3 regions of the Arthrobacter sp. NPDC055138 genome follow, and region 3 is predicted to be linked to each of the others. Evidence: riboswitches for the same ligand, from Rfam matches in the RefSeq annotation. Region 3 holds a riboswitch; each other region holds the start of a gene.
What was found. A riboswitch is a leader RNA that binds a small molecule or an ion and turns the genes downstream of it on or off. The one in region 3 is predicted to bind S-adenosylmethionine.

Region 1 (3,992 bases), on a different contig from region 3:
CGGCAGCATGGGTTTGGGCGGTGGCTGGGGGAGCGGCCCGCTGGAGGCCGCCGACGTCGCCGCCGCCCACACGGCCGTGGAGGCGGCACTGGACATCGGCATCAGGATCTTCGACCACGCGGACATTTACGCCCACGGCAAGGCGGAGGCTGCGTTCGGCCGGGTGCTGGCCGAGCGACCGGAACTCCGGGAAACCATCCAGCTGCAGAGCAAATGCGGCATCCGACTGCCGGTTCCCGGACTGGTGGGCCAGTACGACTCATCCCGCGCGGCCATCGTGGCCGGTACCGAGGAAAGCCTGCGCCGCCTGCACACCGACCACCTGGACACGCTGCTGATCCACCGGCCGGATCCGCTGGCCCCGGCCGAGGAGATTGCCGAGGCGTTCAGCCGCCTCCGGCTGGCCGGGAAGGTCCGCCGCCTAGGCGTCTCGAACATGTCCGGCGAGCAGATGAGGTGGCTGCAGGCCGCGCTCGACGAGCCGCTCGCCGTCAACCAGTTGGAAATGAGCCTGTACCGGCGGGACTGGCTTGAATCCGGCGTGCTGGTCAACCACCCGGAAGGCGCCGCCGTCGGCTTCCCGCACGGCACCCTGGAGTACTGTGCTGCCCACGCGGTGGAGTTGCAGGCCTGGGGCTCGCTGGCGCGGGGCCGCTACAGCGGCCGGCCGGCGGAACGGGCCGCCGGCACAGTTGACGGCCCCGGCGGCGGTGGTGCGGCAGCGGATCGCGCGACGGCAGCCTTGGTCTCCGAGCTGGCCCGGGACAAGGGCTGCACGCAGGAAGCCGTGGTGCTGGGCTGGCTGCTGCGCCATCCTGCCCGGATCCGGCCGGTCGTCGGTACCAGCAACCCGGAGCGGATCAGGGCCTGCGGCCAGGCCGAGGAGATCGGCGCGGCAATGACCCGGCAGGAATGGTACGCGCTGTGGGTGGCGGCGCGGGGACGCCCGCTGCCCTAGACGAACGCGGGCTGTACCAGCCGGCGGAACGAGGAGTCGTGGAAGACCAGCGGTTCGTGCGCGCCGTCGTGCGTGCTCAGCGCGTGTACCTCCAGCAGCACCACCTGGTGGTCACCGGCCGGGAACTCCTGATGCACCGAGCAATCCAGCCACAGCGCTGCCTCGTTGAGGAAAAGCGCGTCCCGGTCGGTGCGGTGCAGGCTCAGCCCGGCGAAGCGGTCGCCGCTCTTGGAAGCAATCTGGCGGCAGACGCCGTCGTGCTCCGTGCTCAGCACCGACACGCCGATCCGGCCGGCCTGGCGGAGCAGCGGCCAGGTCCGCGAGGTGTTCTGGACGGCGAACATCACCAGCGGCGGCTCCAGTGAAACGCCCACGGTGAAGGAGGAAGCGACGATGCCTTGCGGCTGACCGTCGATGACGGCGCAGAGCGCTGCGATTCCGGAGGGAAAGCGCCCGAAGGCGGAGCGGAGGGTGTTCGGGGTCAAGTCGTTGTGCAGGGACATGGCCATCCTTGAAGCTCAGGCGCATCCGCTGCTGCCGGAGGATACGCGTACTTGCCTGCCGACAAACCCGGCGGGCCGAATCATCACCTGGAGCACCCCGCTACGGTAGAGGGTTGCCGGCCAACCAGCCAGGGCTGTGAAGTTGGCGCTCGTGATTCATTTCCAAGGTAAAGCGGGACGTGGCCTCGGTCAAACGCGGGTAACAGTTCGTTAAGAACTCTGTCCGGCGCCGCGCGTGCCACTCGGTGGCACGCGCTTCCCTTGCCTAGGTGCCTGCCGGCTGTTCCGCGCCGCGGTTCAACCGGAACGGGTGGGCGGGATAGACGCCCAGAATCCGGATTTCGGTGGTGAAGAATTCGAGTTCCTCGAAGGCATGGACCATTGGCTGGTCCTCCGGATGGCCTTCGACGTCCACCATGAACATGGTGGCCGCGAATTCGCCGCCCACCATGTAGCTCTCCAGCCGGGTCATGTTGATGCCGTTGGTCGCGAACCCGCCGAGGGCCTTGTACAGCGCCGAGGGAACGTTGCGCACCCGGAAAACAAAGCTGGTCACCGCGGGACCGGGCAGCTCCTCGCGGCGGGGGACGGGCCGCCGGTCGGCCAGCACCACAAACCGGGTGGTGTTCGTTGGATCGTCTTCCACTTTCTCGGCGAAGACTTGCAGGCCGTACAGCTCCGCGGCCATCGGCGGCGCGAGCGAGACCTTGGTGGGATCGTTCCACTCGGCAACTTCACGGGCCGACCCGGCGGTATCGCCGGCAATGACCGGCGTTAGCCCCAAACGGCGGATCAGCTTGCGGCACTGTCCCAGGGCATGGATGTGGCTGTGCACTTCACGGGCCTGTTCCACCGTGGCCCCGGGAATGCCGAGCAGGCTGAAGCGGATGGGCAGGAAGAATTCCTCCACGATCTGCAGCGTGGTCCGGGGCAGCAGGGCATGGATGTCCGCCACGCGGCCGGCGATCGAGTTGTCAATGGGGATCATGGCCAGTTCGGCCTCGCCGCTGGTGACGGCGGCGAAGGCGTCTTCAAAGCTGGCGCATGGCACCGCGTCCCAGCCGGGCCGGACCTCAAGGCACGCCATGTGCGAGTTCGAGCCGGGTTCACCTTGGTATGCGATTGCTGGAGCCATGGGCGAAATTATCCCACCGGGAGGGCCCGTGGCCTTATTCGACGGGCGCCGGCCGGCGTCACAAAGCCGGAGCGAAGCGCCGATAGAGTGGAGGGCGTGGAAGGATCCAATCCCCGTGCCGTTGCCCTCGGGCTCGCTGCTGCCGTCGTCGCTCTCTTCGCGGTCAGCCTGACGGTGATGCCGTCCATCATGGGGCTGGACATCATGCCCCCGCTAATCGTGGTGTCCGTGCTGCTGCTGATCGCCGCCGGCGTGCTGGCCGGAATGGCTATTGCTGCCAGGCGGTCGGGACGGCGCTAGCGCCGGGCTATTAGGCGGTCAGGCGACGACGCCGAAGCCTCCGGTCCACGGGAGCTTCTCGGCGGCGGCCAGGGAGATCTGCAGGAATCCCAGGGCCTCGAGTTCCCGGGCCCGGGACAGTGCGCCGGCATCGATGGCGTTCAGCCCGGCGGCGGTGACCACCTCGGCCAGCTGGGACTTGGCCGCGGCATCATCCCCGGCCATAAGCACGGTGGTGGGCAGGCCGCCGACGGTGCCGGAGGACAGCGTGGCGGCGAAGGTGGTGTTGAAGGCCTTGACCACGCGCGAATCCGGCAGCGAGGCGCTGAGTTCGGCTGCGGCCGAACTGTCGGACGGCACGGTGAGCGAGTCGAAGGTTTCAAAGTTCAGCGGGTTGGTGATGTCGACGACCACCTTTCCCGCCAACTGGTCGCCGCGGCTGCGGACGATGTCGGACAGGGCGGGGTAGGGCACCGCGAGGATAACAATGTCGCCGGTTACGGGCCGGGCGTCGTCATGGTCGAACGACTCGACGACGTTTCCGCCCTTGCTGACCACGCTGGAGATGGCCTGGCCCATGTTGCCGGTACCGATGATGCTGACGTTTGCCACGGGAACGCTCCTCAGATCTGCCGGATTGCCTGAACGTACGAGCGAAACGCTAGCAGCCTGAAACCGGGAGTCAATGCCGCGACGGCCCGTGCTGGTGGGCCCAGCCGGAGAGGCGGATCCTAGTCGAGGTCGGATTCCTGCGTGATGCCGTAGGGCACGTCGTCGCTCAGTTCCACAGTGAATTGCCCGGGCCCGGTGCGGGTGACCAGAATGCCGCAATCGCCGTCGATGGCCGCGATTGATTGCAGTTCTTCCACCGCAGCATTGAGGAGGTCGTGGGCCTCGGAGGCCGTCTGTGCCGTCAAAGACTTGGTAGCCAAAGTCGTGGCCATGGTTCTGCCTTTCGTGACCGGAGGCCGCCGCAGAGGAGAAAGCGCGGGATGGGTAGCTTCCGGCCGGAACGTGGTGCCATGCGGAACGGTGCATGGAAGTTTACATTCTGCCATTCCAATGGACATCAGATGAATTATCAAGCGGCGTGGCGTGGAACACCTCTCGGGATTCA
Region 2 (3,992 bases), on a different contig from region 3:
CCGGCCGCTGGGCCGTCGTCGGCCTGTCCACCAACCCGCACCGGGTTGCCATGCGCATCTCCAGGTACCTGATGGACCAGCTGGACATGGAGGTGGTCCCGGTCAACCTGCAGGGCGACGACGTCCACGGCCTGACCGGCTACCGAAAGCTTGCGGACATTCCTGGTCAGATCGACGTGGTGGACTGCTTCGTCAACTCCCAGAAAGTCGGCCCGGTGGTGGACCAGGCCATTGAAGTCGGCGCGAAAGCCGTCTGGCTTCAGCTGGGCGTCGTCGACGAAGCCGCCGCGGAACGGGCCAAGGCGGCCGGGCTCGACGTCGTGATGGACACCTGCCCGGCCATCGAAGCCCCGCGTCTGGGCCTCTAGCCAGTCAGCGGCCCGCCTTGCCCGCCACCTAGGCTGAGACGTTCAGCGCTGTTGCATCACTCGTACATTGCGATGAAGCGGCCAACCACCCCGCCGGCCCGGAGCTTGTCGATGGCGCCCGGGATGTCGGCGTGCGTGATGTGGTTCATCGGCGGGTTCAGCTGGCCGGTCTTCATCAGTTCGTAGATGCCCGCTAAGTCCTCCTTGGTGCCGGACTTTGAGCCCCTGATGGTGAGCTGGTTGATGATGATCGGGTAGGTGTTGATGGTGGATTCGAGCCGTCCCATGCCCACTTGGACCAGGGTGCCGAACTCGCCGAGGGTCTCGATGGCGGCCGAAGTGGTGGTGCCGAAACCGGCGTAGTCGACGATCAGCTCCAGGTTCTTGTCCTTGAACTCCTCAATCGAGGAGGCGACGCCGGCCAGGCCGATCTCATCGGCCAGTTTCTGCGTCTCGGGGTTGACCTCGGCTCCGTAGACCTCTGCGCCGGACAGCGCCGCGGAGCGCGCGCCAATGTAGCCCAGCCCGCCCAGACCAATGACGCCGACTTTCATGCCTTTCTTGGCCCCGCCGACGGCCATGATCGCGTGGTAGGCGGTCAGGCCGGCATCGGTCGCCATCGCGCCGAGGTCGAACGGCACCTCGTCGGGCAGAGCCACCAGGTTGTCATCGGTCGCGCGAAGCTTGGCGGCAAAGCCACCGTCCCACTTGCCGTAGCCGAGTGCGTCCCCGTCCGACATCACCGGGGAGAGGCCCACCCGGTCGCCCACCTTCCAGCGGCCCATGCCGTCGCCGACCTCGCTGATCACCCCGGCGGACTCATGCCCCATGGTGCGGGGCAGCCCGTGCTGGAACAGCGCCATCCAACCCGGATCATCGAGCGTGGTGACGTCCGAGTGGCAGACACCGGACGCCTTGACGTCCACCACCACCTCGCCGGGGCCGGCGCGCGGCTCCTCCACCTCGTTGAGCTCCAGCGGCTTGTTCGTCCCGGTAAATTGCCATGCCTTCATGATTCGAACCTCCCTGAGCGGCGGGACGGTGTGCGTCCCGGACCGGCAGATATTGGTGGCGCAACTTCACCCTAGTCCCGTCGTGGAAAGGCCCACAGGGGGCGGCGGACTGGAGCGCATCTTCGGCCCGGAATTCATCCGGACGGCCCGGCGCTGCGGGGTACCGGCTGGGAGCGGAACGATCCACCGGAAGGCGGGGCCGCCGTCGTCGGATGGGGGTATCCGTAACATTCGGCAGTGGAACGTCATGGCCCGTCACATGCTTCACAGCGCCGGATGGCGCCCGGCAGACTTTTCCCCAAGATCAAGAGTCCCAACGACAAGCTCTGGCTGGTTGGGCGGCAACCCTCTTCCGTAGCGGGGTGCCCCAGATGAGGATCCGGCCGCGCACAGATCGGTGCCCGGCAAGTACGGCCCCCGCCAGGCTGCGTCGCCGACCGTGATGGTCGCTGCGCGGTGCGGCAGGCGGGAGCCCCTGCACGAGGAGGCGCCATGACCGCCGTCGTCATTGAAGAAAACCAGCAGACCCGCCGTTCCTCTTGGAGCGGACACGCCAGCCGCGAAGAACTCGCCCACTGGCAGCAGATCGCCGAGGGCGTGGCCGCCGTGCTGAGCACGGACGTGCTGGAGCGGGACCGGCGCAATGCGGACCCGCAGGCCGAAGTGGAGCTGCTGCGCAGTTCCGGCCTGTTCAACCTGATCATCCCCAGCGAGTGGGGCGGCGAGGGCGGCCACTGGGAAAGCGCGCTGCACGCCGTGCGCATCCTGGCCCGCACCGATGCGTCGATCGCGCAGATCCTGGCCTACCACTACGCAAACCTCGGTGCCGTGGTCTTCTACGGCAACGCGCAGGTCCAGGAACGCCTGCTCCGCCGCTCCGCCCAGGGCCGCTGGTCCTGGGGCGACTCGGTCAATCCGGTGGACCCGAACCTGGAACTGGTGCCCGACGGCGACGGCTACCGGCTGGACGGTGTCAAGCACTTCTCCACCGGCGCATCCGTGGGCGACGCGATCCTGGTCAACGCCGCGATCACCTCCGGTCCGGATCAGGGCAAGTTCCTGGCCCTGGCCTTGGAACATGACCGCGCCGGAATCTCCTTCCTCGGCGACTGGGACGCGCTGGGCCAGCGCCTCTCCGCGAGCGGCTCCGTCAAGTACGACGGCGTGCTGGTCACCTCCGCTGACATCATCGGCGAGGTGGGGGAGGAGCCCTTCTCCAGCCTGGTGACGCCGTATATCCAGCTGGCGTTCGGCAACCTCTACCTGGGCATCGCGCAGGGTGCGCTGGAACGCGGCCGCCAAATCACCCTGGCGCGCAAGAACTCCTGGTTCCTCAGCAACGCAGAAACCTACGCTCAGGATCCGCTGACCCAGCGGGTCTATGGGGAACTGTCGTCCCGGGTGGCTGCCGTGGAGGCCTTGGCAGACCGGACGAACGAACGCTTCGACGCCACCATCGCCGTCGGCGGGGAGCTGACGGCCGAAGCACGCGCTGGCATCGAGATCGAGATCGCCCGGCTCAAGGTGGTCTCCACCGAGGTGGGCGTGGAAGTGGCCAACCGCATCTTCGAGGTGACCGGCTCTTCCTCCGCGAAAACCGCGGTGGGACTGGACATCTTCTGGCGCAATGTCCGCACCCACACCCTGCATGACCCCGTGGACTACAAGAAGGTCGAGGTCGGCGCCCACTTCCTACTGGGCGACATCCAGCCGATCTCGCTCTATACCTGATCCGCCCCGCATTCCCATCCGTCCCACCTCGGCCGTGCACGGCGGAGACCTCCAGGAGCACCACCATGACCGAAACCCTTGACCACGCAACAACGTCCGGCCACTCGACGCCGGCCTTCGCAGCGGCGGTCGCCAAGTACCGTCCGATCTTCCAGCGCATTACCGCAGGAGCGTTGGACCGCGAACTGGACCGCGAGTTGCCGTTTGAGCAGATCGGCTGGCTGAAGGACGCCGGCTTTGGTGCCGCCCGGATTCCCGCCGAACTCGGCGGCGACGGGCTGGACTGGGAAGAGTTCACCGAACTGTTGATCGAGCTGGCCGCCGCGGACAGCAACATTCCTCAGGCGCTGCGCTCGCACATAGCGCTGGTGGAGGAGAACCTGTACCACCACGGCCGCGGCGGGGACCGCAGCGGTTGGCTGCAGCGCTTCGCCTCCGGCCAGCTGGCCGGGAACGCGTGGACCGAACCGGGCGCAGGCGGAACCGCCACCGTGCTCTCCGAATCCGGCGGCAAGCTGGTGCTGAACGGGCGCAAGTTCTACACCACGGGCACCATCTTCGCCGACTGGATCGACGTCACCGCCAAGCGGCCCGACGGCTCGGACGTCTCGGTGATCATCTCCACCAAGACACCCGGTGTGGAAACCTACGACGACTGGGACGGCTTCGGCCAGCGGCTGACCGGCAGCGGCACCACGGTGTTTACCGACGCCGAGGTGCACCCGGCCAACGTGTCAGCGTTCGCCGACCGCTTCCCGTACCAGACGGCGCTCTACCAGCACATCCTGCTGGTGGCCCTGGCCGGCATCGCGCAGGCCGTCACCACTGACGCCGCCACCCACGTGCGGGAGCGCAAGCGCGTGTTTGGCCACGGCAACGC
Region 3 (3,992 bases):
GGCCTTCGTGGTCGAGCTCGCCGACGGGACGGAGGTCCCGGTGGGTTCTGACGAGTCAATCCTGCAGGCCCTCGAAGCGGCCGGGCTCAGTCCGCTGAATTCCTGCCGCGAGGGAATCTGCGGCACCTGTGAAACGCCCGTGCTGGGCGGCGAAATTGACCACCGCGACACGCTGCTTTCCGAAGCCGAACGGGAGGCGGGAGACACCATGATGATCTGCGTCTCCCGCTGCAAGGGCAAGCGCCTGCTGTTGGACTTGTAGCCCAAGGAGTGTCGCGTGCGCCGGCGCCGCAGGCGAAACCGTTGCGACGTGCGGGGGAGCGCGGGACATGGATTGATTCCGGTCGCCGCCAGCCCCGGTTCACTTGGCAAGATAGTGGCTATGGACAAGCAGAAGGCCATCACCGCGAGCGCACCGCGCACGCTGAGTTACTACCGGGCGGAAGTGCTCATTGTGCTCGGGGTTTCGCTGGGGCAGTCGGCGGTCTACGCCGTGGTGAACCTGCTGGAGAAAATGACCCGCGCGCCGCTGGCCTCGCAAACCACCACGCTGAATCCGGTACTGAACTCGCGGGAAATCTTCGATTTCGTGTACCAGATGCTCGGCATCTGCTTTGCACTGGTGCCGGTGGCACTGGTGCTGCTCCTGATGACCTCGCCCGGCCAATCGGCCTTCCGGTCGATCGGCTTCACCTTCTCCCGGCCCCGGGTGGACTTCGGCCTGGGCTTCCTGCTGGCCCTGGTGATGGGTGCCGGCACGTTGGCGGTCTACGCCGCCGGCCGGGCGCTGGGAATCACCACCGCAATTGTGCCCGCGGCCCTGGACGAATACTGGTGGACCGTGCCGGTACTGGTGCTTTCAGCCCTGCGCCACGCCATTCTCGAAGAAGTGGTCATGGTGGGCTACCTTTTCGATCGATTCGCCAAGTTCGGCTGGGGGATCTGGACCTCGATCTTCGTCAGCGCCGCCCTGCGCGGGACCTACCACTTGTACCAGGGGATCGGCCCGGGTATCGGGAACTTCCTGATGGGCCTGGTGTTCGGCTACGTCTATACGAAGGTCAAGCGGGTAATGCCCCTGGTGGTCGCGCACGCACTTTTGGATATCGCCGGTTTCGTCGGCTACGCGCTGGTGGGTCCAGCCATCGGCATCGGTACCTAAGCCGGCGTACCTAACGGCCAGCCGAGAGGATGCTTGCCGGGGACAGGCAAAAGGCTCCCGTTCCGGCCTCTTGCGCCACCGTGGGTGGGAGCAAGAGGCCGGAACGGGAGCCCTGCGTAAAAAAGCGAGCCGTGCACCGGGCCGGACGAGACCGGAAACTTAGAGTTCGACGATGCCGTTCGCGGTTTCGAAGCGGACCGACATGATGCCCGGCGTGCCGTTCGGCGCGGTCCACGCAACCTTGACGTCGTCGAGCAGGTCATCCACCGGGGTGCCCAGCCAGTCCGCCACGCGATCCGAGGAACCGGCAATGGTCAGGCCGATCAGCTTGACGGATGCCGGGCGGGCGTTGGACGGGTGAAGCGCCTCGGTGCCGTCATCCCAGCGCAGCATGTAGGGAACCTGCGGGTCGGCGATCAGGCCCTTGATGCCGATCTGCTGCCAGGTCAATTCCTGGCCGTCCGGGAACTTGCGGTTTCCGGGAACCGCATGGCGGCCCAACCGCTCTTCGAACGGGGTTAGATCGTCCACTTCCACGCACCAGCCCATCCAGCCGCCGCCGGCTTCGGAGCGGGCACGCACGGCCTGCCCGAAGGGGGCTTTGTCGGACGCGGGGTGGGCCAGGACCTCCACCACTTCCAGGTAATGGTGGTCGGTCAGCGGGAAGATCATATTGCGGGTGCCGAAGCGGGGGTGCACCCCGCCCTTGACTGCGTCAATACCCAGAGCTTTGGAGATCCGCTCTGAGGTGGCAGCCAGACCGTCGGGCTCAACAGCATAAGAAACGTGGTCGAAGCGCATAGCCATATCTTGGCACTTTGTGAACCCTCTCTCGACTTAGGGTGACCTAAGTCACCAGTATCCGGCCGGATGTGGCTCGAAGATCCATGTCTGGCAGGTGCTCACACCACCAGATTGGGGCGGAATAAGCGCCGCTGCGGGCGGTCATAAGGTGTCACATTGTTGCGGCCGGGCGGGCTCTCCGCTGAGACTGGACGCAGGTCATGAGTGCCAGCGTGAAACCCCGGTTTGCTGGCCGGCAACCCTCCAACCGCGGTGGGGTGCCCCGGGTGAAGACCAGGCAGCCGCCATCAGGCGGTGCGCAAGCGCGGGTCACACCCGGGATAGACATGCCGGCACGGCCGGATCCCGGATGACCCCTTCCCATGAAGGAGTTGCACCATGTCCAATGCAGACTGGTCCTTTGAAACCCGTCAGATCCACGCCGGCCAGGAGCCGGATGCCGCCACCGGCGCCCGTGCACTGCCGATCTATCAGACCACCTCGTTCGTGTTCCCCAGCGCCCAGAGCGCCGCGGACCGCTTTGCCCTGTCCGAGTTGGCGCCCATTTACACGCGGATCGGCAACCCGACCAGCGAGGCCGTTGAGGCCCGGGTCGCCAGTCTGGAAGGCGGTGTCGGTGCGCTGCTGTTGGCCTCGGGCCAGGCCGCATCCACGTTCTCCATCCTGAACTTGGCCGAGGCCGGCGACCATATTGTGGCCAGCCCCAGCCTGTACGGGGGCACGTACAACCTGCTGCGCACCACGCTGCCCAAGTTCGGCATCGAGGTGACGTTCGTCGAGGATCCGGACAACCTGCAGCAGTGGCGCGACGCAGTGCAGCCGAACACCAAGGCGTTCTTCGGCGAGGTGGTCTCCAACCCGCGCCAAGATGTACTGGACCTGGAAGCGGTCAGCAGCATCGCCCATGAGAATGGCGTGCCGCTGATCGTGGACAACACGCTGGCCACCCCGTACTTGATCCGCCCGATCGAGTGGGGCGCAGACATCGTGCTGCACTCGGCCACCAAGTACTTGGGCGGCCACGGGACGGCCATCGGCGGCGTGATCGTGGACGCCGGCACCTTCGACTTCGCTGCCGATCCGGAAAAGTTCCCGGGCTTCAACACCCCGGACGAGACCTACAACGGGCTGGTCTTTGCCCGTGACCTGGGCGTCGGAAGTGCGCTTGGCGCCAATCTCGCCTACATCCTCAAGGCCCGCGTCCAGCTGCTGCGCGACCTGGGGTCCGCGGTCTCCCCGTTCAACGCCTTCCTGATCGCCCAGGGGCTGGAGACGCTGAGCCTGCGGGTGGAGCGCCACGTGGCCAATGCACAGAAGGTCGCGGAATTCCTCGAGGCGCACGACGACGTTGCTTCCGTCGCGTACCTCGGCCTGCCGTCGAGCCCCTGGTACGACCGCGGCCGCAAATACGGTCCGAAGGGCACGGGCGCCATCGTGTCGTTCGAGATCAAGGGCGGGATCGAGGCCGGCAAGCGTTTTGTGGACGGCCTTGAACTGCATTCGCATGTGGCCAACCTCGGCGACGTGCGCTCGCTGGTGATCCACCCGGCGTCGACCACCCACGCCCAGCTTTCGGCCGAGGAACGGCTGACCGCCGGCGTGACCGACGGACTGGTCCGGCTCTCCGTGGGCATCGAGAACGTCAACGACATCATCGCCGACTTGGAGGCCGGTTTCCGCGCCGCCAAGGGCTCGGACGACTAGGCAAGCAGGTAGAACGCAGCGTGACGATCGTGCAACCGCAGGAACTGGTGGATCAGGCGACGGATGGCGTCCTGCGCAGGATGCCAGTAGGTGCGCTGGAGCTGGAGGCCGGCGGCTATCTGCCCGAGGTTGTCCTGGGATATGAAACCTGGGGCACCCTGAACGCGGATGCGTCCAACGCCGTCCTGATCGAGCACGCCCTGACCGGCAGCACGCATGTGGCCCGCGGTGCCTCCAACGAGGAGGGCTGGTGGGACGACCTGGTCGGTCCCGGCGCCACCATCGACACGGAGCGTTATTTCGTAGTGGCCGCCAACATGGT

Region 1: linked by a shared signal. The riboswitch ahead of ACWF5H_RS03435 (flavin reductase family protein) and the one ahead of ACWF5H_RS15685 (bifunctional o-acetylhomoserine/o-acetylserine sulfhydrylase) in region 3 are both predicted to bind S-adenosylmethionine.
Region 2: linked by a shared signal. The riboswitch ahead of ACWF5H_RS10795 (acyl-CoA dehydrogenase family protein) and the one ahead of ACWF5H_RS15685 (bifunctional o-acetylhomoserine/o-acetylserine sulfhydrylase) in region 3 are both predicted to bind S-adenosylmethionine.

Annotation. Positions count from the first base shown of each region.
Region 1 covers NZ_JBSGTH010000001.1:712,982-716,973, forward strand. The annotation lists gene ACWF5H_RS03430 (aldo/keto reductase) at 1-958, shown strand, start outside; gene ACWF5H_RS03435 (flavin reductase family protein) at 955-1,461, opposite strand; SAM riboswitch class IV at 1,504-1,618, opposite strand; gene ACWF5H_RS03440 (prephenate dehydratase) at 1,727-2,596, opposite strand; gene ACWF5H_RS03445 (hypothetical protein) at 2,693-2,896, shown strand; gene ACWF5H_RS03450 (NADPH-dependent F420 reductase) at 2,915-3,487, opposite strand; gene ACWF5H_RS03455 (hypothetical protein) at 3,607-3,819, opposite strand.
Region 2 covers NZ_JBSGTH010000004.1:22,066-26,057, forward strand. The annotation lists gene ACWF5H_RS10785 (CoA-binding protein) at 1-368, shown strand, start outside; gene ACWF5H_RS10790 (zinc-binding dehydrogenase) at 425-1,381, opposite strand; SAM riboswitch class IV at 1,684-1,798, shown strand; gene ACWF5H_RS10795 (acyl-CoA dehydrogenase family protein) at 1,874-3,112, shown strand; gene ACWF5H_RS10800 (acyl-CoA dehydrogenase family protein) at 3,178-3,992, shown strand, end outside.
Region 3 covers NZ_JBSGTH010000006.1:155,679-159,670, reverse strand. The annotation lists gene ACWF5H_RS15700 (PDR/VanB family oxidoreductase) at 1-262, shown strand, start outside; gene ACWF5H_RS15695 (CPBP family intramembrane glutamic endopeptidase) at 383-1,162, shown strand; gene ACWF5H_RS15690 (VOC family protein) at 1,322-1,969, opposite strand; SAM riboswitch class IV at 2,163-2,277, shown strand; gene ACWF5H_RS15685 (bifunctional o-acetylhomoserine/o-acetylserine sulfhydrylase) at 2,345-3,670, shown strand; gene metX (homoserine O-acetyltransferase MetX) at 3,751-3,992, shown strand, end outside.